Regions from separate parts of the Nonomuraea sp. NPDC049152 genome, predicted to be linked through region 1. Evidence: riboswitches for the same ligand, from Rfam matches in the RefSeq annotation. Region 1 holds a riboswitch; each other region holds the start of a gene.

Region 1 (9,580 bases):
GAACGTCTTCAGCGGACGGTGGGCGGGTACTGTGCTCAATCTTGCTGACCTTCGTGTTGCCATGCCAACCGGCGCGGGCCGCCAGCTCTTGATGTGCTCCGATCTTGCGGTTGCCCGCCCTTGCCCTGACGTGATGAGCTTCAATGCCAGGGGCGAGACGGTCAAGAGGTCCGAGTCAACGGCAGCCATCTCGGGTCAGCACGACGTCAGCACGTGTGCTGGCAGCAGCCACGAAAGTCCATAAACAACAAGAAGCCCCAGACTCGCGGCACTGGCCGTGAGCTGGGGCTCTGTCTCATGTTCGACCAGGTCAGACCCGGTCTGCTCTAGAGCGTGGTGGACGATACTGGGATTGAACCAGTGACCTCTTCCGTGTCAGGGAAGCGCTCTCCCGCTGAGCTAATCGTCCTTGTTGAGTTGGAACTCAGAGCGGAAGACGGGATTCGAACCCGCGACCCTCACCTTGGCAAGGTGATGCTCTACCACTGAGCCACTTCCGCATGTCGCTCGAACTACTTTAGCGGATCCGGGAGGTTCCGCGTGACGCACGAGGTGGAGACGGGATTTGAACCCGTGTGGACGGCTTTGCAGGCCGCTGCCTCGCCTCTCGGCCACTCCACCAGGAGATCTTGCTCCGAGCGGAAGACGGGATTCGAACCCGCGACCCTCACCTTGGCAAGGTGATGCTCTACCACTGAGCCACTTCCGCGTGTTATCCAGCGATTTGCTCGCCGACCACGGGAAAACCATATCGCCTTTGGCGAGTGCACGTGCGCAACGTGCCGCCGTGGGGGGCGATTTTCACGACACCACGCGCACGTCGTCCGCCTTGACGAACATCACCCTGTGCCCGAGCTGGATCTGGTGGTAGCGGAGCCTGCCGCGGACCATGACGTGCTTGTCCGGGTTGAAGTGCGACGCCGCCAGATACGACCCCCGCAGCGTCTGCCCGAGCGAGTAGTACTGCCCTCGGTGCAGCGTGTACGGCAGCGCCGCGTGCTCCTGGAACTTCACCCCTCGCGGGTAGGCCGACCTCTCCGGGTACGCCCTGCCGTACACCTCGACCTTGTCGCGGATGGGGGTGACCAGCGGGCCCGAGGCGCGCACGGCGGTGGGCTGGGAGGGCGGGTTGCGGAACCACGCCTTCTGGCCGAGGTACCAGATGGCCGTCCAGTCGCCCGAGGTGCCGGCGAGGGCGTAGCGCTGGCCGACGGAGGCGCGGGCGCTCTGGTCGTAGACGCTGAAGGTGGAGGCCCCGTTGGGCCGCTTGCCGATGTCGTCGACCAGGGGGGCGTCGTCGCGCGGCTCGGTGTGGAGCCAGACGGTGGTGGCGCCGTGCGGTTCGCACGGCTTGCCGGGGCGCTTGCGCACGCAGCCGACGAAGGCGGGCTGGTGCAGGTCGTAGTCAGGCTTGATGATCACGGACCGGCCGCTCGTCTTGCCCTCGATGGGCGCGTCCATCATGGCGAAGAACCGCGCCCAGTCCCAGTAGGGCCCGGGGTCGTCGTGCATGCCGGGAACGCTGTCGGCGTTGGAGCCGGGCACGTTGTCGTGGCCGATGATGTGCGCCCTGTCGAGCGGCACGTCGTACCGGGTGGCCAGGTAGCGGACCAGGCTGGCGGACGAGCGATACATCGCCTCGGTGTACCAGGTGCCGCCCTGGGCCAGGTAGCCCTCGTGCTCGATGCCGATGGAGCGGGTGTTGACGTCCCAGTTGCCCGCGTGCCACGCCACGTCCTTGGTGAGGACGTGCTGGGCGACGTGCCCGTCGACGGAGCGGATCGTGTAGTGCCAGCTGACGTACTTCGGGTTCTTGACCAGCGAGGGGATGCCGCCGTAGGAGCCCTCGGTGTCGTGGATCACGATGTAGTCGATCTCCCGTTTGGACCTGAGCCTGTCGTGGTTGCCGTAGTCGTCCTTGCCGAAGCGCTTGTAGGCGGCGGGCATCCACTCGCACTCCAGCGTGGCGGGGCACTCGGTGTCCGAGGCGGGCGCGACTCTGAGGGCGGGCACAGGGGTGGCTGGCAGCCGTACGAGCGACCCGTCGTCGGTGCGGCGCTCGACGCCGTCGCGCATCACGTCGAACACCTCGTTCGCGAAGGACGCGCTGGCGTAGCGGACGATGGCCTCGTGCCAGGCGAGGGGGTCGGGGCTGAGCGGGGAGCCGAGCCTGCGCTGCTGGTCGGCCAGGAGGGCGGCGCCGCCCCTGAGATTGGCGGCCCTGTCCTGCCGCAGACGCTCGACCGGCAGTCCGGTCAGCCGCGCGGCCAGCTGCAACGTCTGCTCGTCTTGCCGGATCATCGTCAGGGGCGGGTGGGTGATGCTCATCGGCCGTGAGTCGTCGCCCCGCGGGTCGCCCGTGTGGTGCTGTCCCGCCTCGGGTACGGCCTCGGCGTCCACCAGGTGCATCGGCCCGTACCCGCCCGACACGCTGGGCCGCCAGTCGTGGGAGTCCCAGCGCGACTCGAGATAGGAGACGCCGAGCAGCACGCTCTCCGGCACGCCGTACTCCTTGGCCGCGGCCTGGAAGTCCTCCTGAGCCCCGCCCGATGCGAGCACGGACAGAAGTGCGGCGGCGGCCCAGAGCAGCATGAGAACCCCCTGCTAAACGAGATCAGTCAATTACGTAGCGTAACGGGCGAGTTTCTCGCGGCTTTCGCGCGATATGGCGATCTCTGTGCGCATGTCGGCCTCCCAGGGGTGTGCAAGCACTCCATCCATGGGCGTGTCGCCTTTGAGAGAGTGATTCCTGCCCGATTTCGGGCAGGAATGTTGGCATGCCGTGTGATCCCTGCGTAGGGTCCTCCCCTGTGCATCCTTACGAGGACCTCATCGCGCACCTGACCAGGACGAGCCAGCTCGCCCCCGGTGAGGCTGCGCGCGTGGTGGCCGAGGTGGTGGCGTACTTCTCCGAGCCTGTCGAGGAGTTCGTACGGCGCCGCCACGGTGAGCTGAAATCTCGCGGCCTCACCAACGACGAGATCTTCCCCAGGATCGCGGCGGAACTACCGGCGCGGCGCGTGGCGGCACCCGAGTTGTCGCTGCGTCAGCTGCGCAGGCTCGTCTACGGATAAGAAAGGTTGGCCCATGTGCGGAATCGTCGCCTATGTCGGCAGCAAGGATGCCGCGCCCATCCTGCTGGAAGGGCTGCAGCGCCTGGAGTACCGCGGCTACGACTCGGCCGGGGTGGTGGTGTCCAACAAGGGGCTCAAGCTGCGTAAGGTCAAGGGCCGCGTGGCCGACCTCGCGAAGGCCGTACCCGCCAGGTTCAAGGGAACGCTCGGCATCGGGCACACCCGCTGGGCCACCCACGGCGTGCCGAGCGACGAGAACGCCCATCCGCACCTGTCGTCCGACGAGCGCATCGCCGTCGTCCACAACGGCATCATCGAGAACGCCGACGAGCTGCGCGCCAGGCTCGTCGCCGAGGGCGTGACCTTCGTCTCCGAGACCGACACCGAGGTGCTCGCGCACCTGATCGCCCGGACGGTGACCGAAACCGACACCCTCGAGGAGGCGGTCAGGAAGGCGCTCAAGAGCATCGTCGGCACCTACGGCATCGCGGTCGTCGACTCCGAGCGGCCCAAGGAGATCGTGGTCGCCCGCAACGGCAGCCCGATCGTGCTCGGCCTCGGTGAGAAGGAGATGTTCGCCGCCTCCGACGTGGCCGCCCTCGTCCGCTACACCCGCCAGGTCGTCCACCTGGAGGACGGCGAGCTGGCGGTGCTGACCGCCGACGGCTTCCACACCTTCGCCAGCGGAGGGCGCGAGACCGCCAAGGAGCCGCTGACCGTCGACTGGGACGCCGGCCACTACGACACCGGCGGCTACGAGCACTACCTGCTCAAGGAGATCTCCGAGCAGCCCGAGTCGATCGCCCGCACCCTGCGCGGCCGCCTCGACGAGCGCTTCCACATCGCCCACCTGGGCGGGCTCAACATGGACGCCCGCGAGACCCGCTCCTTCCGCCGCGTGAAGATCATCGGGTGCGGCAGCGCCTACTATTCCGGCCAGATCGGCGCCCAGCTGATCGAGGAGCTGGCCCGCATCCCCGCGGACGCCGAGCCCGCCAGCGAGTTCCGCTACCGCAACCCGGTCGTCGACCCCGACACCCTCTACGTCGCGATCAGCCAGTCGGGCGAGACCTACGACACGCTGGCGGCCGTGCAGGAGCTCAAGCGCAAGGGCGGCCGGGTCATCGGCATCGTCAACGCCGTGGGCAGCGCGATCGCCAGGGAGGTCGACGGCGGCATCTACCTGCACGCGGGCCCCGAGGTGTCGGTGGCCTCCACCAAGGCGTTCACCTCGACCGCGGTCGCCTTCGCCCTGCTCGCCCTGCACTTCGGGCGGGTGCACGACCTGTCGCCCGCCGACGGCCGCCGCATCGTCGAAGGACTGCGCGAGCTGCCGACGCAGATCGAGAAGATCCTCAAGCAGGGCGACCGCATCGCCGAACTGGCCAGGAAGTACGCGGTGCACCCGAGCATGATGTTCGTCGGCAGGGTGCGGGGCTACCCGGTGGCCCGCGAGGGTGCGCAGAAGCTCAAGGAGATCTCCTACATCCACGCCGAGGCCTACCCGGCCAGCGAGCTCAAGCACGGGCCGCTCGCGCTGATCGGGCCCGAGCTGCCGACCGTGGCGATCGTCCCGGACGACGAGCTGCTCGACAAGAACCTCACCACGCTGGGCGAGATCAGGGCGCGCGGCGGGCGGGTGCTCATGATCGGCCATCGCGAGCCCGACGCCAAGCTGGCCGACGACGTGATCGTGATTCCGAAGAACGAGATCGAGCTTGACCCGATCCTGCTCACGATCCCGCTGCAGCTGCTGGCCTACCACGCGGCCGTGGCCCTGGAGCGCGACGTCGACAAGCCGCGCAACCTGGCCAAGAGCGTCACCGTGGAGTAGGCGGAACGAGAGGGAGGCCCTCAGGGGAGCAGCAGGCCCCAGTAGAGGGCCCAGGGGATCATGACCGCGCCCGCCGTGACGAGCAGGCCGAGCCGTACCCGCTCGGAGCGCCGCTCGGCCCTCCGCCAGGCGCGCGCGGTCAGCACGGTGGCGACGGCGACGGCGACCGTCAGCGCCTGCAGCAGCAGCCAGAGCACGGGCCGTCCCGCCAGGACCGGTCCGGGCTCGGCCAGCTTGCCGCCCGTCCTCATCAGGAACATCAGGTAGCCGAAGCCACCGGCCACCACGGCCAGCCCCGAGCCCGCCAGCAGCCTGGGCGCGGCGCTCGACGCCACCCCCGTGCCCCTGATCCGGCGGACGCCGGCGGCGAGCGGATAGCCGAGGAAGGCGACCAGGAACAGCAGGAGCGCGGCGGTCTGCACGGGCGCCGACTCCCACCAGGACGGCGTCGGCACCGCGATGGTCGCCGACGCCTGCTGCGCCCGCGTGGTCGCCTCCGGCGGGCTCGACAGGGGCGCGCGCCCCGCGGCGACGTCCGACACCCATGAGCCCACCAGGTCGGGGTAGCCGGGGGCCAGCTCGGGCAGCCTGGTGACGCCGCCGTCGGGGCTCTGATGGGCGGCATGGTCCGCGCCGGGGAACAGGCGCAGCGTCACGTGCTCGTTGCCGCCCTCCGCCAGGGTCCCCGCCATCAGCGGAGGGCTCTCCTTGGGCGGGGTGAGCAGGTCGTTCGTGCCCCAGATCGCCAGTACAGGCTGCCGGACCCTCCGCAGCACGGGCAGCGGGTCGTACCAGGGCTCGGGGTACAGCCCGCCGTCGGCGATCGCCCGGTACAACGTCGGCACCGCCCTGTCGGGCAGCGAGCCCGACACGCCCGCCTTGCGCAGGCCCGCCGACACCGCCCACGCCTGCTGGCGCAGCGGCTGGTGGGAGTTGGCGCCGACCAGCACCGCGAACGCGACGTCCGCGGAGCGGGAGGCGGCCAGCGGCACCACCCATCCGCCCTCGCTCAGCCCCCACAGCCCGACCCCGGCCGGATTCACACTCGGCTGGCGGCGCAGCGCCGCCACCGCGCCGAGGGCGTCGTCGGCCAGCTGCGAGTAGGACCGCACGAACATCGAGTAGCCCACGCTGCGCTTGTCGTAGACCAGCACCGCCATGCCGCGCCTGGCGAACTCCACGGCCTCGGTCATGAGCTTGGTCCTGGGCGTGCCCTCGCCCGCGCCGTGCACGAGCACCATCCCGGGCCGTGCGCCGCGTCCGTCCTTGGGGGACAGGACCGTCCCGTGCAGGGTGAGACCTCCGCTGCCCGCGAAGCTCACCTCCGTCGCGGCCAGGTCGGCGGGCACCGGCACGGGAGGCGCCGGTGCTCCGGTCGGCGCGGCCTGCGCCGCCGCCGGTACGGCCAGCGCCATCAGCACGGCCATCGCTGTGATCACGAATCGCTTCATGTCGCCGAACATACTCTGCAGAGACTTATCGGCAAAGAGGTGTCTGCAGAAATCCTTCTGGAGGACTAGGGTGATCGTCATGAAGGATGAGGAGCCATGGGTTCTTGACGATCCAGGCAAGCTGAAGGCGCTGGCCCACCCGATGCGCCGGGCCATGCTCCGTCACCTGGGCCTGCACGGTCCGGCCACGTCCACGACGCTCGGCTCGCTGCTCGACGCCAAGACCGGCACGACCAGCTACCACCTGCGCCAGCTCGAGAAGTACGGGTTCATCGAGGAGATCCCCGAGCGGTCGGCCGGACGCGAGCGGTGGTGGCGGAAGGCGGAGACGGGGGACATCAGGCTGCCCCACCCCGCCCAGCTCGCGCCCGAGGACCGCCCGGTCCTGGCCGAGTTCCATCGGATCGGGCTAGAGGAGGACAAGGGGATCCTCCTGGAGCTCCTGCCCGCCGCCTACCAGGCCGACCCGGCGTGGGTGAAGGTGTCGCGCGGCCTCGGCCGAATGACGCTGAGCGAGCTGGAGGCCTTCTTCGAGGAGTACATGCTGCTACTGAAGAAGTACAGCCGTCGCGCCGCCGACGCCCCCCAGGAGGCCAGGCCCCTCCACCTCCGCCTGCTCGCCGTCCCCGCCGACCTTTCCACCCCCGAGGCGTGACTCTCTGTGCCCTGTCAATAACATGGTGTAGCAGTGGTTGGAGGAGACGGGGGAGGGGCCGCGCATGCGCCGTCGGGAGTTCGTGGCGGGAGCGCTGGCCACGCTGGCATGCCTGGCGGGCTGCGGTACGGCCACGCGACAGGCCCCGAGCTTCTCCGTCGTGCCCGGCGGCGAGGCCTGGATCCCCATCGCCAGGGCTCTCGCCGGCCAGCTCAAGCGCGACGGCGTGGTGGCCGGCGGGACCCAGCTCACGGTGACGGGCCTGTCCACGCTCGCCGCCGCAGAGATGGCCAGGTCGAAGACGACGGGAACCCCGCTGGCCAGGCTGGTCGGAGACGTCGAGGTCCTGGTCGTCGCGAGTGCCTCCCTCTTTCGCGCATTCGACGACTTCGCGCGGCGGCTGATCGCCGAGCCCGGCGGCACCGTGCTGGGCGGCAGGCCGCAGGGGGAGTCCGACCACCTGCTGTTCGGGCTGGTCGCGCGCGGTCTCGGCGCGGACGCCAGAGTGCTCGACTACGCGGGCTACCCGACCACGGCCGACGCGGCCGAGGCGCTGCTGGCGGGCAGGGTGGGCGTCGCCGCGGGCCCGCTCGGCGAGTGGCGCAAGCGCCTCGACAAGGGGCGGGTCAGGGCGCTGGCCGTCTCCTCGGCCGAACGGGTCGAGGGTCTCGAGGCGCCGACCCTGCTGGAGTCGGGCGTGCGGGTCGACTTCGCCGACTGGTGCGGGGTGCTCGGGCCCCCGGAGATGGGCGAGCGCGAACGCGCCCAGGCGGTCGAGGTGCTCGACGAGATCGCCGAGTCGGCGCAGTGGCTGGACGCCTGCCGTACGAGGGGATGGAAGCCCCTCCCGCTCAGCGGCGACGACTTCGGGGTGTGGCTCGCGTCCGAGATCTCGAGGACCCGCGAAGTGCTCAAGGACCTCGGCCTGATCGACACAACTTGTTGGGGTAGTTGCGTCCGCGGCCACTAGATGTAGGATCCTGGTCGTCGCTGGTTCGCCCGAGCAGGGCGAAGCAAAAGGGAAGCCGGTGAGATTCCGGCGCTGCCCCGCAGCGGTGAGCGGGAACGACCGCCGTCACGAAGCACTGGGCCCATGGTCTGGGAAGCGACGGCCAGTAGGAAGCTGACGTACGCCCGCGAGTCCGAAGACCTGCCAGCGGTGTGACCTGTCCAAGGCCTCGAGGGAGGGCCAGGGGGCCTCGCGGCATGCCCGCGTGCTCTCCTCGCCTGCCCTCACGGGGGCGAGCTCGCGAGGAGAGAGCGTGACGCAGATCGTAGAGGTGGATCGCCGGCTGGCCATCGAGGAGGCCGCCGCGAGAGTGATCGCCGATCCGGAGAACTCCAGGGTCGCCGCCAGGTTGCTGGCCGAGGAGATCGCGGACGAGGCGGCCGCGCACGGCGTGCGGACCTTCTCCGAGTCGATCGCGGCCACCCACGCCGCGGGCCTGCTCCAGGACGGCCTCGCCGCCTTCGTGGCGGCCAACGCCGCGGCCCTCGACGCGCTGGTGGACGAGAGCGCCGACGACAGGTTCGAGTACTTCGGCCTGCGCACCGTCTACGACCGCTACCTGCTGCGCCACCCCGAGACGCGCGACGTGCTCGAACGCCCGCAGCACTTCATGCTGCGCGTCGCGTGCGGCCTTGTCGTATCGGTGGCCGAGGCCGCAGAGCTGTACGCGCTGATGTCCACGCTGTCGTACCTGCCCAGCTCGCCCACCCTGTTCAACTCGGGCTCCCGCCGCGCCCAGCTGTCGTCCTGCTTCCTGCTGGACTCGCCGCGTGACGAGCTGGAAGGGATCTACGAGCGCTACGGCCAGGTCGCCAGGCTGTCGAAGTACGCCGGCGGCATCGGCATCGCCTGGACCAGGGTCCGCTCGCGCGGCTCGCTGATCCGCGGCACGAACGGCCACTCCAACGGCATCGTCCCTTGGCTGCGCACGCTCGACTCCAGCGTCGCCGCCGTCAACCAGGGCGGCCGCCGCAAGGGCGCGGCCTGCGTCTACCTGGAGACCTGGCACGCCGACATCGAGGAGTTCCTCGAACTGCGCGACAACACCGGCGAGGAGGCCCGCCGCGCCCACAACCTCAACCTCGCCAACTGGGTGCCCGACGAGTTCATGCGCCGCGTCGAGGCCGACCAGCCGTGGTCGCTGTTCGACCCGAAGCAGGTGCCGCACCTCACCGACCTGTACGGCGAGGCCTTCGACGACGCCTACCGGGCCGCGGAGGCGGCGGGCCTCCACACCCGTCAGATCCCCGCGCGCACCCTCTACGGCCGGATGATGCGTACGCTCGCGCAGACCGGCAACGGCTGGATGACCTTCAAGGACGCCGCCAACCGCGCCTCCAACCAGACGGCGCGCCCGGAGAACGTCATCCACCTGTCCAACCTCTGCACCGAGATCCTCGAGGTCACCAGCGACGGCGAGACCGCCGTCTGCAACCTCGGCTCGATCAACCTGGCCGCCCACCTGGCGGGCGGCACCATGGACTGGGTCCGGCTGCGCGCCACCGTCAGGACCGCCGTGCGCTTCCTGGACAAGACGATCGACCTGGGCTTCTACCC
Region 2 (9,580 bases), on a different contig from region 1:
CGCCGTCACGTCCCATCCGCGGGCCTCCATGCCTTCCACGAGCGCCCTGGCCGTCGACTCTGCCGCGTCCACGCAGGCCAGGCTCGCCGTACCGTCCTCCGCGAGCCCCAGCGCCTCCCGCAGCCCAGGCAGCGTCTCGGTGCCCGCCCACATCTGCCTGGCCCGCAGCATCGCCAGTACCAGGTCGACCCGCACCGCACCCTCGGGCGCCGCGCCCAGCACGTGCAGGCCGTCGCGGATCTGCGCGTCCTTCACCTCGCACAGCCAGCCGTCCACGTGCAGCAGGAAGTCGTCGAACTCCGTGTCGTGCGGCCGGTCGGCCAGCCCCAGGTCGTGGTCGAGTCGCGCCGCCTGGATCAGCGTCCAGATCTGCGCCCTGATCGCGGGCAGCTTGGCCGGGTCCATCGCCGCGATCGAGGCGTGCTCGTCCAGGAGCTGCTCCAGCCGCGCGATGTCGCCGTAGGTCTCGGCGCGCGCCATCGGCGGCACCATGTGGTCCACCAGGACGGCATGCGCCCGCCGCTTCGCCTGGGTCCCCTCGCCGGGGTCGTTCACCAGGAACGGGTACACCAGCGGCAGATCGCCCAGCGCCGCGTCGGGCCCGCACGCCGCCGACATGCCCGCCGACTTGCCCGGCAGCCACTCCAGGTTCCCGTGCTTGCCGACGTGCACCATCGCGTGCGCGCCGAACTCCGCCGACAGCCACCGGTAGGCGGCCAGGTAGTGGTGACTGGGCGGCAGGTCGGGGTCGTGGTAGATCGCGATCGGGTTCTCGCCGAAGCCTCGCGGCGGCTGCACCATCACCACGACGTTGCCCGCCTGGAGCGCGGCGAGCACGATGTCGCCCTCGTGCACGAACAGCTCGCCGGGCGGCGGCCCCCAGTGCCGCTCCATCGCCTCGCGCAGCTCCCAGGGAAGCGTGTCGTACCAGGCGATGTACGCAGCGGCCGGGATGCGCACCGGGTTGGCGGCGAGCTGCTCCTCCGTCAGCCACTCCTGGTCCTGGCCGCCCGCCGCGATGAGCGCGTGGATGAGCGCGTCGCCGTCCCGCTCCGCGACGCCGGGCAGGCCCTCGCCCAGGTCGTAGCCTTCGGCGGCCAGCCTGGCCAGCAGCTTCACCGTGCTCGCGGGCGTGTCGAGGCCGACCGCGTTGCCGACGCGCGAGTGCTTGGTCGGATAGGCCGACAGCATCACCACGAGCTTCTTCTCGGCGTTCGGGACGTGCCTGAGCCTGGCGTGCCGTACGGCGGTGCCCGCCACGCGGGCCGCCCGCTCGGGATCGGCCGCGTAGACGGTCAGCCCGTCCTCGTCCACCTCCTTGAACGAGAACGGCACCGTGATGATTCGCCCGTCGAACTCGGGGATCGCCACCTGCGAGGCCGCGTCGAGCGGCGACAGGCCGTCGTCGTTCTCCTCCCACGCCTGCCTGCTCGTGGTCAGGCAGAGGCCCTGCAGGATCGGCACGTCGAGCTCGGCCAGCGCGCCCACGTCCCACGCCGCGTCGTCGCCGCCCGCTCCCGCCGTCGCGGGCCGCGTGCCTCCCGCGGCCAGTACGGTCACCACGAGCGCGTCGGCCCTCCGCAGCGTGTCGAGCAGCTCGGGCTCCGCCGTACGCAACGAGGAGCAGAAGACCGGCAGCGCCCGCCCGCCCGCCTCCTCGATCGCGTCGCAGAGCGTCCGCACGAACCCGGTGTTGCCCGCCATGTGGTGCGCCCGGTAGTAGAGCACGCCCACGACGGGACCTTCGGCGGCCTGCTCCCTGTCGAGCAGCCCCCAGGTCGGGGTCGGCTCGGGCGCGGCGAACCCGTGCCCGGTCAGTAGCACCGTGTCGGAGAGGAAGGCGTGCAGCTCGGCCAGGTTCGCAGGGCCGCCGTGGGCGAGGTAGGCGTGCGCCTCGGCGCAGACGCCGCCGCTGACCGTGGACAGCTCCATCAGCTCGGCGTCGGGCGCCTGTTCCCCGCCCAGCACCACGACGGGGCGCGGCCCCGCGAGCAGGTGGTCGAGCCCCTCCTCCCAGGCCCTGCGCCCGCCGAGCAGCCGCACCACCACCAGGTCCGTGCCCTCGACCAGCGCGGGCAGGTCGTCGACCGTGAGCCTCGCGGGGTTTCCCAGCCGGTACGGCGCGCCGCTCGCCCTCGCGCTGAGCAGGTCGGTGTCGGAGGTCGACAGCAGCAGAACGGCCGTGCTCTCGGGCACAGGGAACTCCTCCCTCGGGGTCCTCGCCCCGGTCGCGGGTGTCACGAGTGCGGGAGTCTCCTGGCTCCCGGATCGACGCACACCCCGGCCTTCCCATCCGTCTCCGGACAGTGGCCTGCGGTGGGGTTCGCTCCCCGGTCACAGTGGCGGGACCGCGCCGGCTTCGCACCGGCTTCCTCCGTCGCCCTCGTCTGCGATCAGACTAGAGGGTTTTGGACGGGTTACCATCCTCCGCGTGGACATAACTGCGGACATAGGCGACTTTTCGGGCCAGGCGCGCCCTGACGCGTGTCCTGGGGCTCTCCAGGTCCACACCGCCGCGGACGGCGCCCTCGCCAGGGTCCGCATCCCGGGAGGCGCGCTCTCGTCGGGCCAGCTGAGAGAGCTGGCCGCCTGCGCCGCCGAGCTCGGGTCCGGCGTGATCGAGCTGACCTCCCGCGCGAACGTCCAGGTCCGCGGCCTGCGTGCCCCCGACCCCTCGGACCCTTCGAGCGTGCCGGCCTTCGCGGCCCGGATGGCGGCGGCGGGGCTGCTGCCGTCCGCCACGCACGAGCGGGTGCGCAACATCCTCGCCTCCCCCCTCGCGGGTCGCGCCCCCTCGTCCCTCGTGGACGTCCGGCCGCTGGTCGCCGCCCTGGACAGAGGGCTGTGCGGCACCCCTGAGCTGGCCGCGCTCTCGGGCCGCTTCCTCTTCGCGCTGGACGACGGCACCGGCGACGTCCTGTCCTGCGGCGCCGACGTGACCTTCCTCGCCACCTCGCCCTCCGGCGGCGTGCTGCTGCTCGGCGGCGTACGGCCCGGGCTGCCCGTGGACGTGTCCGACGTGGTCGCGCTGATGCTCGCGGCCGCCACCGCGTTCATGGAGCTCAGCGACGGCACCGCGTGGCGCGTCACCGACCTCCCCGAAGGCCCCGCCCGGCTCGCGGCTCGCCTGACCGACGCGGTCCAGGAGAGCCCCGCCCAGCCCGCGGTCCACCTGGCCGAAGAGCCCGGCCTGACCGGCTCGGAAGGCGTGCGGGTGCATGATGCCGGGATTTTCCGGCAGGTCGACGGGGCTGTCGCGCTCGAGGTAGTGGTCCCGCTCGGCCGCCTGTCCGCCCACCAGGCCACGGCGCTCGCCGACGCCGCCCTCGAGGCCCGCGTCACGCCGTGGCGTACCGTCGTCCTGCCCGGCCTGCCGCCCGATGCCGTGCAACCGGTCGCGGACAGGCTCACCGAGGCGGGCCTGGTCACCGTCCCCGGCACCTCGTGGGCCGGGCTAAGCGCCTGCACGGGCCGCCCCGGCTGCGCGAAGTCCTTGGCCGACGTCCAGCTCGACGCGCGACGCTGGGCGGAGCGGCCGGACCACGAACCAGAGGCCCGTCCCGTCCACTGGGCCGGGTGCGAGCGGCGCTGCGGGCGTCCCGCCGGAGAGGTGGTCGACATCGTCGCCACTCCGACCGGCTACCGGGTCGCAGGCCGTACCGAAGAAGAGGGGAAATGACCGACTACATCCGCGACGGCGCGGAGATCTACCGGCGCTCGTTCGCCACCATCCGCGCCGAGAGCGACCTCGCGGGACTACCCGCGGATGTCGCCCAGGTGGCCGTCCGCATGATCCACGCCTGTGGTATGACCGACCTGGTCACCGACCTGGCCTACTCGCCCGGCGTGGTCGCCGCGGCGAGAGCGGCCCTGCGCGGCGGCGCCCCGATCCTGTGCGACGCCATGATGGTCGCCTCGGGCGTCACCAGGGCCCGCCTGCCGAAGGACAACGAGGTGATCTGCACGCTCGGCGACCCGGGCGTGCCCGAGCTGGCCGAGCGGATGGGCACCACGCGCAGCGCGGCGGCGGTGGAGCTGTGGCGCGAACGGCTGGACGGCGCCGTCGTCGCCGTGGGCAACGCGCCCACCGCGCTGTTCAGGCTGCTGGAGCTGGTCGAGGAGGGCGCGGGCCGCCCGGCCGCGGTGCTCGGCATCCCGGTGGGCTTCATCGGGGCGGCGGAGTCGAAGCAGGCGCTGGCGAGCAGCGATCTGGAGTACCTGGTGGTGCACGGTCGCAGAGGCGGCAGTGCGATGGCGGCGGCCGCGGTCAACGCGATCGCGAGCGAACAGGAGTGAGCGGCGTGGCGGGACGGCTGTTCGGGGTGGGGCTGGGGCCTGGGGACCCCGAGCTGGTGACGGTCAAGGCGGCCAGGCTGATCGGCGAGGCGGGCGTGATCGCCTACCACAGCGCCAGGCACGGCAGGAGCATCGCGCGCTCGATCGCGCTGCCGTACATGCGGGAGGGGCAGGTCGAGGAGCTGCTGAAGTACCCGCTGACCACGGAGACCACCGACCATCCCGGCGGCTACCAGGGCGCGCTCGACGACTTCTACGCCGAGTGCGCGCGACGTCTGGCGGCCCATCTGGACGAGGGCAGGGACGTGGTGGTGCTGTGCGAGGGCGACCCGCTCTTCTACGGCTCCTACATGCACATGCACAAGCGGCTCGCCCACCGCTACGAGACCGAGGTGGTGCCGGGCGTCACCTCGGTGGCGGGCGCCGCGGCCGTGCTCGGGCGTCCGCTGGTGGAGCACGAGGAGACGCTGACCGTGCTGCCCGGCACGCTCCCCGCCGACGTCATCACCGAGAAGCTGAGGAACGCGGACTCGGTGGCCGTGCTCAAGCTCGGCAGGACCTTCGAGAAGGTCCGCGACGCGCTGGCCGAGGCGGGCCGCCTCGACGAGGCGTGGTACGTCGAGCGGGCGACCACGGCGAACCAGCGGATCGAGCCGCTGAAGGACGTGGACCCGGCCGGCGTGCCGTACTTCTCGCTGGCGCTGCTGCCCAGCGGCGGCGGACGCGACGACGACCACCTGGAGCCAGGGGTGGCGGTCGTCGGTCTCGGGCCCGCGGGTTCGCAGTGGCTCACCCCCGAGGCGCGGCACGTGCTGGCCGAGGCGACCGACCTGGTCGGTTACGGCCCCTACGTCGACAGGGTGCCGCAGCGGGCGGGCCAGATCAGGCACCGCACCGACAACAGGGTCGAGGCCGAGCGCGCCGCGCACGCGCTGGAACTGGCCCGTGAGGGCCGCAGGGTGGCGGTCGTCTCCTCAGGCGATCCCGGCGTGTTCGCGATGGCCAGCGCGGTGCTGGAGGCGGCCGAGGACTTCCCCGACGTTCCCGTGCGGATCGTGCCTGGTCTGACGGCCGCGCACGCCGTGGCGAGCAGGGCGGGGGCGCCGCTCGGGCACGACTACTGCGTGATCTCCCTGTCCGACCTGCTCAAGCCGTGGGAGATCGTCGCCGGGCGGCTGCGGGCCGCCGCCGTGGCCGACCTGGTGCTGGCGATCTACAACCCCGCCTCGCGCAGCCGTACCTGGCAGGTGGGCGCGGCCCGCGACCTGCTCTTGGAGCACCGTGAACCGGCCACCCCCGTGGTGATCGGGCGCGACGTGGGCGGACCGCAGGAGACGATCACCGTCACCACGCTCGGCGAGCTCGACCCCGAGCGGGTGGACATGCGCTGCCTGCTGATCATCGGCTCCTCCACCACGCGGGTCACAGGGGAAGGCGTCGTCTACACCCCGAGGCGCTACCCCGCCTGAACCCACGCCACGGCCGCCGCGACGCTGTCCACCAGCACCGCCCCCTCGGGCAACGGCGGCCGTCGCACGACCAGCACGGGCAGCCCGAGCTCGTCGGCCGCCGCGAGCTTCGCGGTGGTCATCTCGCCGCCGCTGTCCTTGGTGACCAGCACGTCGAGGCGGTGCTCGCGGATCAGCGCCCGCTCGCCCTCGACGGTGTACGGCCCGCGCGCCAGCACCACGTGGACGTTGGCGGGGACCGGCGGCGCGGGCGGGTCGACCGACCTGGCCAGGAACCACAGGCCGGTCAGGCCCGCGAACACCGGCAGGCTTCTGCGCCCGGTCGTCAGGAACACGCGGCGGCCGAGCGAGGGCAGCACCCGCGCCGCCTCCTCCAGCGAGTCGACCAGCACCCAGCCCTGCCGCGGCGGCCAGCCGGGCCGCCGCAGCACCAGCAACGGCACTCCCGCGGTACGGCACGCCTCGACGGCCGAGGCCGTCATCCGCCGCGCGAACGGGTGCGTGGCGTCCACCACGGCGTCGATGCCGTTGGCGGACACCCAGGCGGCCAGCCCCTCGGGGCCGCCGAACCCGCCGACGTGCACGTCGCCCACCGGCAGCCTGGGCTCGCGCACCCGTCCCGCCAGCGACGACACCACGTGGACGGCGCCTTCGAGGGCCGCCGCCAGCGCCCGCGCCTCGGCCGTGCCACCCAAGATCAAGATCCGTCGCCTGCGGTCGTGGGGTGTCACGGCCGGCGGCAGCGTTCGGCGGAGTACAGGTGGCTGTCGGGGAACTGCGTGGCCGCCAACACCCTGCCCACCACGATCACCGCGGTCCTGACCACACCCGCCGCCTTCACCTGATCGGCGATGTCGGCCAGCGTCCCCTTGATGACCAGTTCGTCGTCACGGCTGGCCCTGGCGACGACCGCCACGGGACAGTCGGCCCCGTAGGCGGGGACCAGCTCGGCCGCGACCTCCGCGATCCGCTGCACGGCCAGGTGCAGCACCATCGTGGCCCTGCTGGCCGACAGCGTGGCGAGGTCCTCGCCCTCGGGCATCGGCGTCGCCCGCGCAGAGGTCCTGGTCAGGATGATCGTCTGGCCGACGCCTGGCACGGTCAGCTCCCTGCCGAGCGACGCGGCCGCCGCCGCGAACGCGGGCACCCCCGGCACCACCTGGTACGGCACGCCGATCGCGTCGAGCCGCCGCATCTGCTCGGCCATCGCGCTGAACACCGAAGGGTCGCCCGAGTGCAGCCTGGCCACGTCGAGCCCCTTGGCGTGGGCGTCGGCCAGCTCGGCGACGATCTCGTCGAGGGTGAGGTTCGCGGTGTCGACCAGCCGGGCGCCCGGCGGGCACGACTCCAGCAGCTCCTCCGGCACGAGCGAGCCCGCGTACAGGCATACGGGCGAGCTCTCGATCAGGCGCAGCCCGCGCAGCGTGACGAGGTCGGCCGCGCCGGGCCCCGCGCCGATGAAGTGGACGGTCACGTGCCGGTCTCCTTGGTCGCTGTCCAGATGGTCACCGGCATCATGGTCCGCCAGCCGGTGAAGCCGCCCACGGGGGAGGCTCTGCTGACCGAGAGGCGGACCAGGTCGCCGCCGTGCCTGCCGTACCAGGTGGTCAGGACGGACTCCGACTCCAGCGTGACCGCGTTGGCCACCAATCTGCCGCCGGGCGGCAGGGCTCGCCAGCAGGCCTCCAGCAGGCCGGGTACGGTGGCCCCTCCGCCGACGAACACCGCGTCGGGGGCCGGCAGCCCCTCCAGCGCCTCGGGCGCCCGCCCCGTGACGACCTTCAGCGCTGGCACGCCCAGCGCGGCCGCGTTCCGCCCGATCCTGGCCGCCCGCTCGGGGTCGCTCTCGACGGCGATCGCCGCGCACGTGGCGTGGGCGCGCATCCACTCGATCGCGATGCTGCCCGCGCCCGCGCCGACGTCCCACAGCAGCTCGCCGGGCAGCGGGGCGAGGCGGGCGACGCTGACCGCGCGCACCTCGCGCTTGGTGAGCTGGCCGTCGTGCTCGAACGCGTCGTCGGGCAGCCCCGGCACCAGCGGGCGCGGCACCGTCCCCTCGTCGGCCACGCACTCGACCGCGACCACGTTCAGGCTTGAGCCCTCCTGCCGCCAGGTGACGGCCGTTCCCGTGAGGTGCGACTCGGCCGCCGAACCGAGGTCCGACAGGACGTGCAGGACGCTCGCGCCGTAGCCGTGCTCCTTCAGCAGTCCCGCCACGCGGGCGGGCCCGCTCGCGTCGGCCGCCAGCACCAGCAACCGACGCCCCGGCAGTACGGCACGCCGCAGCGCGTCGAGGGGCCTGCCCACCAGGCTGATCACCGCCGTCTCCTCGACCGGCCAGCCGAGGCGCGCGCACGCCAGCGACAGGCTGGACGGATGAGGCAGCACGCGCAGGTTCTCCGGACCCGCGAGCCTGGCCAGCGTCGAGCCGATCCCGAAGAACATCGGGTCGCCGCTGGCCAGCACGCACAGCGCGGCATCACCGAACTCTGCCAGCAGCCCGGGCAGCGCGGGCAGCAGCGGCGAGGGCCAGCGCACCTTGCGCGCTCCGGTCTCAAGGACCAGGTCGAGCTGGCGGGCCGAGCCCAGCAGCACCTCCGCGTCCTGCACGGCCTGCCGCGCCTGGGACGTCAGGCCGTCCCAGCCGTCGGCCCCGATGCCGACGACGGTGATCACACTGTGCCCATGGCTCTGGTGACGCTGATCTCGATGACGACCCTGGCGGGGTTCGGCCGCGGCGGCTTGTAGCGGGCGGTGTAGCGGGCCTCGGCGTCGGCGACCTGCTCGGGCTCGGTGCGCACCACGGCCGTGCCCTCGAGCGTGGACCAGCGGCGGCCGTCGACCTGGCACAACGCCACTCGCGCGCCGTCGCTCCCCGCGAGCGTGCGCGCCTTGTGCGAGGCGCCCGAGGTGATGACCCTGGCGATCCCGGTCTCCAGGTCGAGCGTCGCGCCCACCGGCACCACGTGCGGCGTGCCGTCCGGTCTGACCGTGGTCAGCGTGCACAGGTGCCGCTCCCGCCAGAACTCGGCGAACTCCGCTCCCCGCGCGGCCAGATCCACCTTCGCCCCTTCCGTCTGGTTCTCGTGCACGGTCAGCGTAGCGAGGCCGTTTGCCCGGGTCATCGGGGCGGGGCTTGCGGACAGCGGAGGAGGCTCTGCAAGGATGTGGGCATGAGCGCTGTGAAACTCGACGGCAAGGCGACCGCGGCCAAGATCAAGGCGGACCTCACCGCGCGGGTGACCGCGCTCAAGGCACGGGGCGTCGTCCCCGGGCTCGGCACCGTGCTGGTCGGCGACGACCCCGGCAGCCAGATCTACGTCGCGGGCAAGCACCGCGACTGCGCGGAGGTCGGCATCGCCTCCATCCGCGTCGACCTGCCGGAGACCGCCACCCAGGCCGACGTCGAGGCCGCCATCGACGAGCTCAACGCCTCGCCGTCCTGCACCGGTTACATCGTCCAGCTCCCGCTGCCCAAGCACCTGGACACCATGGCGCTGCTGGAGCGCATGGACCCCGCCAAGGACGCCGACGGGCTCCACCCCGTCAACCTCGGCCGCCTCGTGCACATGGTCGACGCGCCCCTGCCCTGCACGCCGCACGGCATCGTGCTGCTGCTGCAGGAGTACGGCGTGCCGCTGAAGGGCGCCGACGTCGTGGTGGTCGGTCGCGGGATCACGGTGGGGCGCTCGCTCGGGCTGCTGCTGACCAGGCGCACCGAGAACGCGACCGTGACGCTCTGCCACACCGGGACCGCCGACCTGGCCGCGCACGTGCGGCGCGCGGACGTCGTGGTGGCGGCCGCAGGCGTGCCG
Region 3 (9,580 bases), on a different contig from region 1:
AGACGATCACCTGGCCCTCCGGCTCGCCATAGAGCGCGCGCAGCTCTCCCTGGGACCTGAACGTGCCGTCGGAAGCGCAGGCCCTGGACCAGGGAACGTTCGTGGCGGTGGGCACGTGTCCAGGCCGCTGCGCACCCTCCTGAGGCAGGTGGGCAGGGGCCAGCAGGCGGCCCGCGTACTCGTCGGGCGAGCGCACATCGATCAGCTTGACGCTGCCGACGCCCTTGATCACGTCTTCCCGCAACGCCCTGATGTCGGTGCGGGGCTCGTGGGCGAGGTAGACCGTAGGTCGGCGGGCAGGCTCATCGAGAGTGAGCGCCCTGCCTTCGAGCTCCCACTTCTTACGTCCGCCATCGAGCAGCCGGACGTCCGCGTGGCCGTAGATCGTGAAGTACCAGTAGGCGTAGGCCGCGAACCAGTTGCTGTTGCCCCCGTAGAGCACCACCGTGTGATCACTGGAGATGCCTTTTCTGGCCATCAGCCTTTCGAACCCGGCCTTGTCGACGAAGTCCCTCCGGACGGGATCCTGCAGGTCCGTGGTCCAAGTCAGGCGAACCGCTCCCGGCAGATGACCTCTGTCGTAGGCGGAGGTGTCCTCGTCCACTTCGACGAAGACCACCCGGGGGTCGCTCAGATGCGCCTGCGCCCAGTCAGCGTCCACCAGCGCCGTGTCCCTGCTCATTTTGGAAAGCCCTCTCTGTCCGGACATTTGCTGGGTCCAGCGTGAAGCCGGCCGATGGACGCCGGATGACAGAGCCAATGACGGATCTCGGAGACCGTCAATCAATCATCAAGATCGTGAGTGCAGGATCCAGAGGCCAACCAAGTTCGACGACTTGGGGACCTCTGATGAAGTGGAATCAGCTCACGACAGGCGCCGGCACGCTGCTCCTCGCCACCATGCGAGCACTCGAAGTGCCCAGCCGAGTGCGAGAAGCTCTCCAACGCCTGGTCGAAGCTGCTGGAGCCGCACATCAAGGACTGAGCTGTCAGCGACCGAGGACTGAAAGACCATGTCGGCAGGGGACACCGCCCACACGCGGTGCTGCCATGCCGGCCACGGCATGGAACTCGACTGGCCAGAGCGGTCGCGATGCTTGACCACGCTCACGCTTGGTCAGCCGGAAGGGGCGCGCACCTCGTGGTCGGCGGCGCTTGACGCATTCGAGGGCGTCGGCGTGCCGAAGGCTGACGAGGTGCGCGCCCGGCTGACCGTCGGGTGAGCGCCCGGGGGCTGGTGCCCACCCGACGGTCAGGTCAGGACAGCTTCCACAGCTGTTGGTTGCCCGGCTTGTTGCAGTCGATCGCCCAGATGGGCCTGCCGCCGTTGTCGTCGACGGTCAGGCAGCCGCCTTGTGGGTAGCCGTGGGTCATGTTGTAGACGTTCTTGATGCTGTACCAGCCGTCTCCTTCGGGGTCGATGAAGCGCCACAGCTGGGTGGGGCCGTGGTGGACGCGTTTGTCCTCGACCCGCCAGTTGTTCGGGATGACTTCCAGGACGTTGCCGGTGGCGGGGACCTCGATTTCCCAGGTGCCGTCGCCCTTGTCCCACACGGTGCGTCTGCCGAGGGAGAAGCCGCCTTGTGCGGTGATGGTCAGCTGCTTGCCGTGCTCGAGACGGTTACCCGGAACGGGCTTGGAGCCGTCGCCGCCGCCCTGGCATCCGTCCTCCAGGTCCTCATCCCCGCAGTCCGGCTTGTTCTCGACGCCGTAGGGGGCGAATGTCACACTGGTCTGCCAGTCGTTGCAGCCGCCGGCGCCGCAGGACCCGAGATAGTCGTCCTCTCTGACCTGGACGCCGTCGTCGGCGCGGTTGGCCGTCTCTGGCTCGATCCACTGGATCCGGTCGCGCTGGCCCTTACGTCCCTTGAGCGTGGCTTCGCCCTTCTCGAAGATGGCGATGCTGTAGGAGAACGTCTGCTGGGTGCCGTCCGCGCCGAGGTCGACCGTTTCCTGCTCGAGGATCGGCCTGCCGTCGGGGCAGTCGTCGCACCGCAGCTTGCTCAGGTCGACTCGGCTGTCGTCGGCGATGAGCACGTGGTATCCGAACGGGAGCTGGTCGTCGACCCCTGGACCGTCGTTGTTCCAGACGTCGTCAAGGACCGCCCGCATGTACTCTCGGCGATCATTCGCCTTCTGGGCCTCGTTCTTGAAGTGCCGCACGATGGCCTTGATGAGCTCTTTGGCCAGTCGGCGGCCGATCTTGGCCACGACAACCGGCAGGATGCGTTGCTGAACTCCGGCATTGACCTGGGCCGTGGCGGCCTGTGCCGTACCCGCGGCCCCGAATACCAGGCTCGCGCCCACGATGATGCCGACGAGCGCGCCGGCGATGCTTCGTTTCACTTGTGTCCACTCCTCGAGAACGGGATCTTTCTCGCTGGAGAGTCCACAAGATTCGCCTTGACAGCTGATTACTCGGTGATAGGTGAGCAGGTCCGCGAAGTCGACACAACGTCTATCCGCAGTCCAAGGACGAGGCCGTGTTCACCACCCTGGCGGAGATCGTCGCCTGGTGCGCCCGCTGGGGCCGGTAGCCGACGGGGCCGCCGTTGCGTCAGATCTCCCGGGTGATCGTCGAGGTCGGCCGGTCGAGCCGCCTGGCGATCTCGGCCTAGGAGAGCCCGTCGGCGAGTCCGGCCGCGATGCGCTCGCGGTCCTGCTGGGTCAATCGTCCTCCTGGTATGCCACCAGTGTTGCCTTCGCCGCCATTCATGCATCGAGATCCCTCCGGCGCCGCCCGGCGAGTGCCCGCATCCGAGCCATCGGTGAGCGTGCCATCGCGACCTTGAAGACCTGGAAGGTCCTGACCAAGCTGCGCTGCTGCCCACATCGCTCGACCGCACTCGTGCAGGATTCTGACGCCTCGGCGGATACATCAAAGATCATGCTTGAGGCACCTGTGGGAGATGATCCGCACTCGATGGTTACGAACGTGGACTCGCCGCGTTGGTGATTGGAGTCGATGGTTCGATACGCATCGGCGATGGGCTTGTATGAGCGGATCTCACGGTCAGTCGATCGCAGCAGGGCAGGCGGCTGGCGGTGCGCCAGGAGTTCGGTGACGCCACGTCGCTCTGCCGGTGCATGTGCGAGACGGGCGCCACTTGGTCGCTGATCACCTGCTATCGAACGGTTGGTCCCGGTGTGCGACGATGAGCGCTGAAGACGAGCGCGGACTGAGGAAGCCGGTGTGAATCCGGCGCGGTCCCGCCACTGTGATCGGCGAGCGAGTCCCGCACAAGGTCACTGCCCCGGCAACGGGGTGGGAAGGCCGGGATGAGTGTTGACCCGAGAGCCAGGAGACTCACGCGGTCGCCTCCTCAAGGAAATTGGGGCGGATCTCCCCAAGAGAGGATGGCTTGTGAGCATGACTGGCTCTCTCCTGGGATTCCGCACCGTCACGCGCTGTGATCGTTGTCGCGGAACGGCGGTCGCAGCCTTCTCCCAGGAGTCTCCCGATGGGTCTTACCCGCCCGCTCGACGGCGCGTTAGTCGCGCCGATGACACTGCGCCTTCACCGACTGTGCGCGGGATACCCGGGACGCCGGGTCCTCGAAGACCTTTACACGAGTGCGGAACCGGGCGAGTTGACTGTGCTGATCGGGCAGAACGGCACGGGCAAGTCCACGTTGTTGCGGACCATGGCCAGTCTGCAGCCGGGTCTGGCCGGTGAGGTGCTCATCGGCGAGGTCACCGTCGGCTCGGTTCCGGCCGCCGACCTGGCTCGCAGGCTGGCCACCGTCCTGACAGAACGTGATCTTCCTGCGTTGTTCTCTGCGCGGGAGGTCGCCGGGCTCGGCCGCCACCCGCACACCGGCTTCACCGGACGGCTCGGCCCGGCCGACCGCGAGATCGTCGCCTGGGCGCTGGACGCGGTCCGTGCCGGGCACCTGGCCGACCGGCAGGTGAGCGAGCTGTCGGACGGCGAGCGCCAGCGGGTACTGATCGCCCGCGCGCTGGCCCAGCAGCCGTCGGTGATCCTGCTGGATGAGCCGACGGCGTTCCTGGACGTCACCTCACGGGTGGCGCTGATGGGTCTGCTGCGCAAGCTGGCCAGGGAGCGGGAGCTGGTCATCGTGGTCTCCACCCACGATCTGGAACTGGCGCTGCGCGTGGCCGACCGCGTGTGGTTGCTGGGGCCGGACGGCGTCCTGCACACCGGCACCCCGGAGGAGCTGACCGCGCGCGGCCTGATCGGGGAGTGCTTCGACGACGACGAACTGGCCTTCGACCCGGCGGCCGGGGTGTTCGCCCTGCGACCGGCGAGCGCCAGGCGCGCCCGCCTGCCCGACGACCCGCTCCTGGAACGGGCTCTGGCCAGGGAGGGCTGGCGTGCGGACGCCGAAGGCCAAGCGTGGCTGGCCGTCGACAGCACCGAGCACGGATACCGGGTCGCCTACGACGGCCGGAAGATCGCCTTCGCCACGGTCGCCGAGGTCGCGGCCTGGGCCAGGCAAGTGGACGGCGAGCCCGGCCTGCTGCCCGCCGATCACGGCGCTCTGGCTGTGGCTGTCGCCGACGTGAGCACCGTCGGCGGCTACTTCGAGCTGGAGCTCGGCCCTGTGGAACCAGGCTGGTTCGCTTTCATGGACCCCTCAGCGCTGGCCGAGCGGATCGAGGAGGTCGCGGAAGCCCTTGGCGCCAAGGAGACCAGGGTCGCCGCGTCCATCCTGTTCCAGGGGCTGGCGGCGAGGTTGTGGTCACCGGTCGTCGGCGCGGCCGTGGCCCACGACCTGCTCCTCGACCTGGAGCACCTGTACTGGCGCCCGGCGCCCAGCGGACCTCTCCCGCTCAGGGCCCACCCCTTGGCCGGATGGCGCACCGCCCCTCCCGGTCTGATCTACCGCACCGTCGTCACCGACCTGCTCGAACCGCTCACCGCCATGGTGAGCGGCATCGTCAAACTCGCCCCAGGGCTGCTCTGGGGCAACGCCGCGTCCGCGCTGGCGGGCACCGTCCGCGCCCTGGCCCGCCAGCGACCGGAACTGACCGCCAAGGCCGTGATGCTCGGCCGCGAACTCCTGGAGACCGGACTTCTGCGCGGCACCGGAGAGCTGGCCGAACCCGCCCCCGGCCACCCCTTCTTCGTACGGCGCAGCTGCTGCCTCTACTACCGCCTGCCCGACGGCGGCAAGTGTGGCGACTGCGCGCTGATCCCCACCCAGACCCGCCAACAGCAATGGGCGCGAGAAACGCGAGGCACATCGTGAGTCACACCGTCGTCGAAGAGCAGGGCACAGGCACACTGCACGTGTGGCCGCTGCCTACGGACGAGGAGACCCTTCTCGCCCTGGTCACCGACCTGTTCGAGCGCCACTGGGAGCACATCTGGTTCGGCGTGATCGTGCAGGGCGCGGCCTGGGAGGTCGCCGCACCCAACGCCCCGGAGCGCATCAGCGTCTTCGACGGCTACGTCACCGTCGACTTCGGCCGCTGGCACTTCCACCTGTGCATCGGCGAGCACACCGCCAGCGGACCGGAGCTCGGCGCGATCCGCCGCTGCTCACGCGCCGAGCTGTATCGGTCGATCACCTCCGACGGCAGCCCGGCCTCCTGGGGCATGCGGATGTTCAACGGCCGAGGCGACCAGCTCATGACCGTGCTGCTGCCCAACCCGTTCCTCACCGACCGCCAGCAGATTCTCGACGAGCCCGACTTCGATCGGCTGGCCGCCTGGGACGAACTGCGCGCGAAATATCTCGGCCTGGAGCCCGACCCGCTCGACCGCACCGGCAAGGGGTTCAAGCACGCATGAGCAGGGTGACCATCTGCCGCGACTGCTGCTGCGGATCCGTGCGAAAGGTGCCGGGCCTCGACCACGAAGAGCAGGTCCGGCGCCTGTCCGAGCTCGTCGAGGTGCGCGTCAGCGACTGCCTGGACATCTGCGAGCAGGCCAACGTCATCGTCGTCCAGCCCAGCCCCGAAGGGCGACGAGCAGGTGGCCGTCCGGTCTGGCTCGGCCTGGTCAACCAGGCCGACGCGGTGGACGACATCGTGGCATGGGTGAAGGCAGGCGGTCCCGGACTGGCCGAACCACCCGCCATCCTCGACCTCTACCTCATCTCACCGCCCCGCAGAAACGAGACAAGGTCGGCATAAAAGCCGACAACCTCCACAGCTGTTCGCTAGCCCTACCCGATGGGTTTTGACGCGGTACAGGCTCATGAGGTGCGGGTCAGTTTCTCAGACGTCCTGAGGAACTTCGTGCCGTTCCACTTGTAGGTCTGGCGGACGATCAGATCGGGGCAGCAGTTGGGAGCCCGGTCGCTGACGACCTGGCCGCGTAGGTGTACTTGTCCGTGCCGGATGGTGACGTTCTGGGACTTGAAGTAGCGGTTCTTGCCCAACGCGCCGATCAGGCGGGGGGCTGAGCGTTTGGAGGCGCCGTCGTAAACGAAGGAAATTACGGGATTGCCCGACGTAGGGCTCGGGCAAGACGAAACGACCACGGTCTCGGGCTGTCCGTCACGCGTGAGGTCGCCTACAGCGGCGACGCGGGCGCGCACGACATACCAGGTGTCGTTCGGCCGTGGCTTGGGGCAGTGCAGCGCCCGCTCCACCACGGCCGCCCAGTCGATCCCGTCGAAGCGGTTCGTCGCCTGGTCGGTCTCTTCGAAGGCGGCGGCCGTGGCTGGAACCGCCGTACTGTCCGCTGTGGCGGTGCCCATGGCGAGGATCGGTGCCAGTGATGTCGAGATGGCGACGGTCCCCGCCCAGGCGCGGAGTCGGCGGGCCATCGGGCTGCTCTTGTGTTCGGCGCGTGAGTTCATGACCATTCCGATGCAAGGAACGCCGGAGAAGTTCGCTCGCCACTTCCAGGGCGGCGCCATATCGGTGAGGCGGCAGCTCCCGCCACCACGTGTTTAGGGACGCTTGATCCACACCGAGTCGGCACAGGTACGCTCGCCCTTGCCCTTCAGGGTCATACACAACTTGAACACGTCGATCCGGCTGAAGAACGTGCTGTCCGTCCCGCAGCCCGCGCGCGGGCCGTTGGAATCGGGCACGGTGTAGATGCCGAGCATCGAGGTGGCGTATTCACCGTCGATGGCGTAGCCGTCAACGTGCAGGTCACACACGGTGATGTGGCTGCGTGACGACGACGGCATACCGACCCTCTGGCGACGCGTGAAAACGGACTCACCTCGAGGCCCTGCGGGGCTATAGCGGAGGGGTGCTGAGCGTGGAGGACTGGGTGGAGACGTCGTCACGTCGGGGCTGAGGCGTTTGTGTCAGGAGTACCAGTCGCCGGCGGTCTCCTGGATCACCTTGCTGTTGCCACGCATGGACACGCCCACCGTGAGGACGGCCGTGACGGACTTCGGGTCGTTGAGCAGGCTGAAGATGTGGAACGAGCCGCCGTCGGTGGTGCGGAAGCCGTACGGGCGGCTGTGGGAGTGGTAGCCCATGTATATGCCCTTGGAGACCGTGCGGTAGGCGATCCTGCTGTAGTTGTCCTTGGCCAGCCGGTAGCCGTTCCTGCCCTCCTGCTCGTGGATGTCGTAGTCCCAGAAGACCATGTACTCCTGGGCGACGATCCTGCCGATAGCGCCCGGCATCGCGGTGACGTAGCCTTCGGCGTCCCGCTGCGGCTCGGGCATCCGCCGGCCGTAGTGCAGCGGCGTCTTGGCGGCCAGCCTGAACTCGCCGCCCTCGGCCCGCCAGAACGCAAGCACGTGCGCCCGGTCCTGGCCCGCGTAGGTGGCCTTGAGCAGGAACCACTGTCCGTCGGACATGGTCTGCTCGCGGGGCACGTAGTAGGTCTGTCCGGTCAGCCGGATCGGCTTGCGGATCTTGCTCTTGTCGCCGTCCTCCTCCACAGCCCACCGGTCGATGGCGGCCTCGTGCCTGGTGCCGTCCCAGAAGAGCTTGTCGATCAAGGCTGGGTCGTTCCACCAGCTGCGGTTCCTGATGGTGCGGTTGTAGGTGGCAAGCCAGCCGGCGGCCGCCCGCTTGGCGTCGGCGATCGTGAGGACGCCGGCAGTCGGTACCGGCGACGGTGAAGGTGAGGGCGGCGGGGTGGCGGGTGATGACGGGCGGCCCGCGGCGGACGGCCGGGCTTCCCCGGTGGGCAGGGTGATGGGCGGCAGCATCCCGCAGCCCGCGAGAGCGACCGCCATGACGCCGATGAGTGGTGCCTTACGCACGGTGCTTGGAAGCCCTTCGGGAGAACATCGCTGCTGGTCAGCCCCTTGTCAAAGCGCGGAGGGAGGCGCGGGCGAGGGTTGACGCACCCGCGCGAGCGGCGCGCTCGACGAGGTCAGCCGGGCCGTCGCCGGGCCTCCCGGCGAGAACGGCCGGAAACTTTACCATCCGGTGTCACGGCGGGCCGACCTGGCGTCCTGCTGGGCCCACCGTCACGCGCTGTCGAGCGCGGTGCCGTACAGCCGAAAGACCTTGATCTTGATCACAACGCGTCCTTCGCGGTCCTGCTACGCCAGGTAGACGGCGGGGTCGTCCTGCTCCCCGCCGGCGCGAGCAGTTCCGCGGGAGTGTCGGTCACCTCGGCCTCGCCTTCGGCGACGGCGAAGGACCAGATGTCGGGGCCGCTGATGTGGAGGGCGACGTGCGGGTTGTTGCGCGCCTGCCGGGCCTTGAGCCGCTCGGCCGTCGTGAAGATAGTCGACCACGCTCGCGACGCGATGCACGACGCCGGGCACCCGATCATGTTCTTCACCTTCTTCTACTGCCGGCCCTGTCATCCATGGGGTGATGACGAGGAACGGGGGCAACGGCTCGTACGTGGCTACACCGAGTCGGCTGATCTTCGTGCGCTGCCGCGTCCGGCCGGGAACCGTACTGGTGGGAGGGTGTTCCCCGAGCGCCATGCGACGCCGCGGCTCGGGAGGTCGCTGCCGGACGCGGCCGGAATGCGCCTGCACTGTCCGGACCTGTGGGGGCGTGTGCCGGGCGACAGCGGCAGCCGCGAGGCGTACGCGAACTGGGCCGTCGTCGACCGGGTCGCGCTCGCGCTCACCGGGGAACGCGCGCCTGGTCCGCACCAGCGCAACGCCGGTGTCGCGCTCGGCGGGTACCCGATGTGGGTCAACGGGGCCGACGAGACTGCTCCCGGGAGGCGGTCACGCCTCCGTCTCGTGGGTCAGGTCGTTGTGGCGCAGGCCGCGATCGGCGTCGACTGCCCGAACCCACCGTCTGGACGCCTGCGGCCGAGCGGGGGATCAAGCCCTGATCGCGGTGCCCTGGGCGGAGACCAGGCGCCAGGCGCCAGGGGCGTCGGCGGCGTAAACGTGGGTGTAGCGGCTTCCGGCGCTGAACGTGGTGCCGTCGGGGTTGGTGAAGTTCATGCCGGTACGCCCGACGACGATGCCCACTGTGCCGATGACCCGGACGATCGCCTCGTCCGGGAACGAGTGGATCCGCGGGAACCTGAGGGAGCCGGAGGCCACCAGGCCGAGCAGGATCCCCCTGTCGGCGACGGTCCCGTCCTCGACCCCGACCAGGACGAAGTCGTCCGCCAGGAGTTCCTCCAGGGCGGCGAGATCGCTCGCCACCAGGGCGTCGAAGAAGCTCTGGTCGTGCTTGAGGAGGGTGACCCGATCCAAGCTGCTCATGTTGC

What was found. Region 1 has a riboswitch for cobalamin ahead of AB0B45_RS43065 (ribonucleoside-diphosphate reductase subunit alpha). Riboswitches for the same ligand answer to the same signal wherever they lie in the genome.
Region 2: another riboswitch for cobalamin. It lies ahead of cobN (cobaltochelatase subunit CobN); the one in region 1 lies ahead of AB0B45_RS43065 (ribonucleoside-diphosphate reductase subunit alpha).
Region 3: another riboswitch for cobalamin. It lies ahead of AB0B45_RS50095 (ATP-binding cassette domain-containing protein); the one in region 1 lies ahead of AB0B45_RS43065 (ribonucleoside-diphosphate reductase subunit alpha).

Annotation. Positions count from the first base shown of each region.
Region 1 covers NZ_JBEZDO010000036.1:67,043-76,622, forward strand. The annotation lists gene AB0B45_RS43010 (Scr1 family TA system antitoxin-like transcriptional regulator) at 1-39, opposite strand, end outside; tRNA gene AB0B45_RS43015 (tRNA-Val) at 335-409, opposite strand; tRNA gene AB0B45_RS43020 (tRNA-Gly) at 429-500, opposite strand; tRNA gene AB0B45_RS43025 (tRNA-Cys) at 551-621, opposite strand; tRNA gene AB0B45_RS43030 (tRNA-Gly) at 638-709, opposite strand; gene AB0B45_RS43035 (N-acetylmuramoyl-L-alanine amidase) at 802-2,592, opposite strand; gene AB0B45_RS43040 (hypothetical protein) at 2,778-3,074, shown strand; gene glmS (glutamine--fructose-6-phosphate transaminase (isomerizing)) at 3,088-4,908, shown strand; gene AB0B45_RS43050 (alpha/beta hydrolase) at 4,929-6,359, opposite strand; gene AB0B45_RS43055 (helix-turn-helix domain-containing protein) at 6,439-7,014, shown strand; gene AB0B45_RS43060 (tripartite tricarboxylate transporter substrate-binding protein) at 7,079-7,984, shown strand; cobalamin riboswitch at 7,989-8,187, shown strand; gene AB0B45_RS43065 (ribonucleoside-diphosphate reductase subunit alpha) at 8,277-9,580, shown strand, end outside.
Region 2 covers NZ_JBEZDO010000017.1:75,990-85,569, forward strand. The annotation lists gene cobN (cobaltochelatase subunit CobN) at 1-2,196, opposite strand, end outside; cobalamin riboswitch at 2,229-2,414, opposite strand; gene cobG (precorrin-3B synthase) at 2,432-3,679, shown strand; gene AB0B45_RS28450 (precorrin-8X methylmutase) at 3,676-4,296, shown strand; gene AB0B45_RS28455 (precorrin-2 C(20)-methyltransferase) at 4,302-5,765, shown strand; gene AB0B45_RS28460 (cobalt-precorrin-6A reductase) at 5,753-6,469, opposite strand; gene cobM (precorrin-4 C(11)-methyltransferase) at 6,493-7,239, opposite strand; gene cbiE (precorrin-6y C5,15-methyltransferase (decarboxylating) subunit CbiE) at 7,236-8,441, opposite strand; gene AB0B45_RS28475 (TIGR03618 family F420-dependent PPOX class oxidoreductase) at 8,438-8,827, opposite strand; gene AB0B45_RS28480 (bifunctional methylenetetrahydrofolate dehydrogenase/methenyltetrahydrofolate cyclohydrolase) at 8,939-9,580, shown strand, end outside.
Region 3 covers NZ_JBEZDO010000060.1:6,231-15,810, forward strand. The annotation lists gene AB0B45_RS50070 (sulfurtransferase) at 1-682, opposite strand, end outside; gene AB0B45_RS50075 (hypothetical protein) at 1,098-1,223, shown strand; gene AB0B45_RS50080 (hypothetical protein) at 1,258-2,346, opposite strand; partial or broken gene AB0B45_RS50085 (helix-turn-helix domain-containing protein) at 2,561-2,686, opposite strand; partial or broken gene AB0B45_RS50090 (hypothetical protein) at 2,744-2,956, shown strand; cobalamin riboswitch at 3,129-3,330, shown strand; gene AB0B45_RS50095 (ATP-binding cassette domain-containing protein) at 3,462-5,213, shown strand; gene AB0B45_RS50100 (hypothetical protein) at 5,210-5,758, shown strand; gene AB0B45_RS50105 ((2Fe-2S) ferredoxin domain-containing protein) at 5,755-6,102, shown strand; gene AB0B45_RS50110 (hypothetical protein) at 6,165-6,833, opposite strand; gene AB0B45_RS50115 (hypothetical protein) at 6,867-7,082, opposite strand; gene AB0B45_RS50120 (hypothetical protein) at 7,236-8,150, opposite strand; gene AB0B45_RS50125 (pyridoxamine 5'-phosphate oxidase family protein) at 8,411-8,671, opposite strand; gene AB0B45_RS50130 (nuclear transport factor 2 family protein) at 9,183-9,575, opposite strand.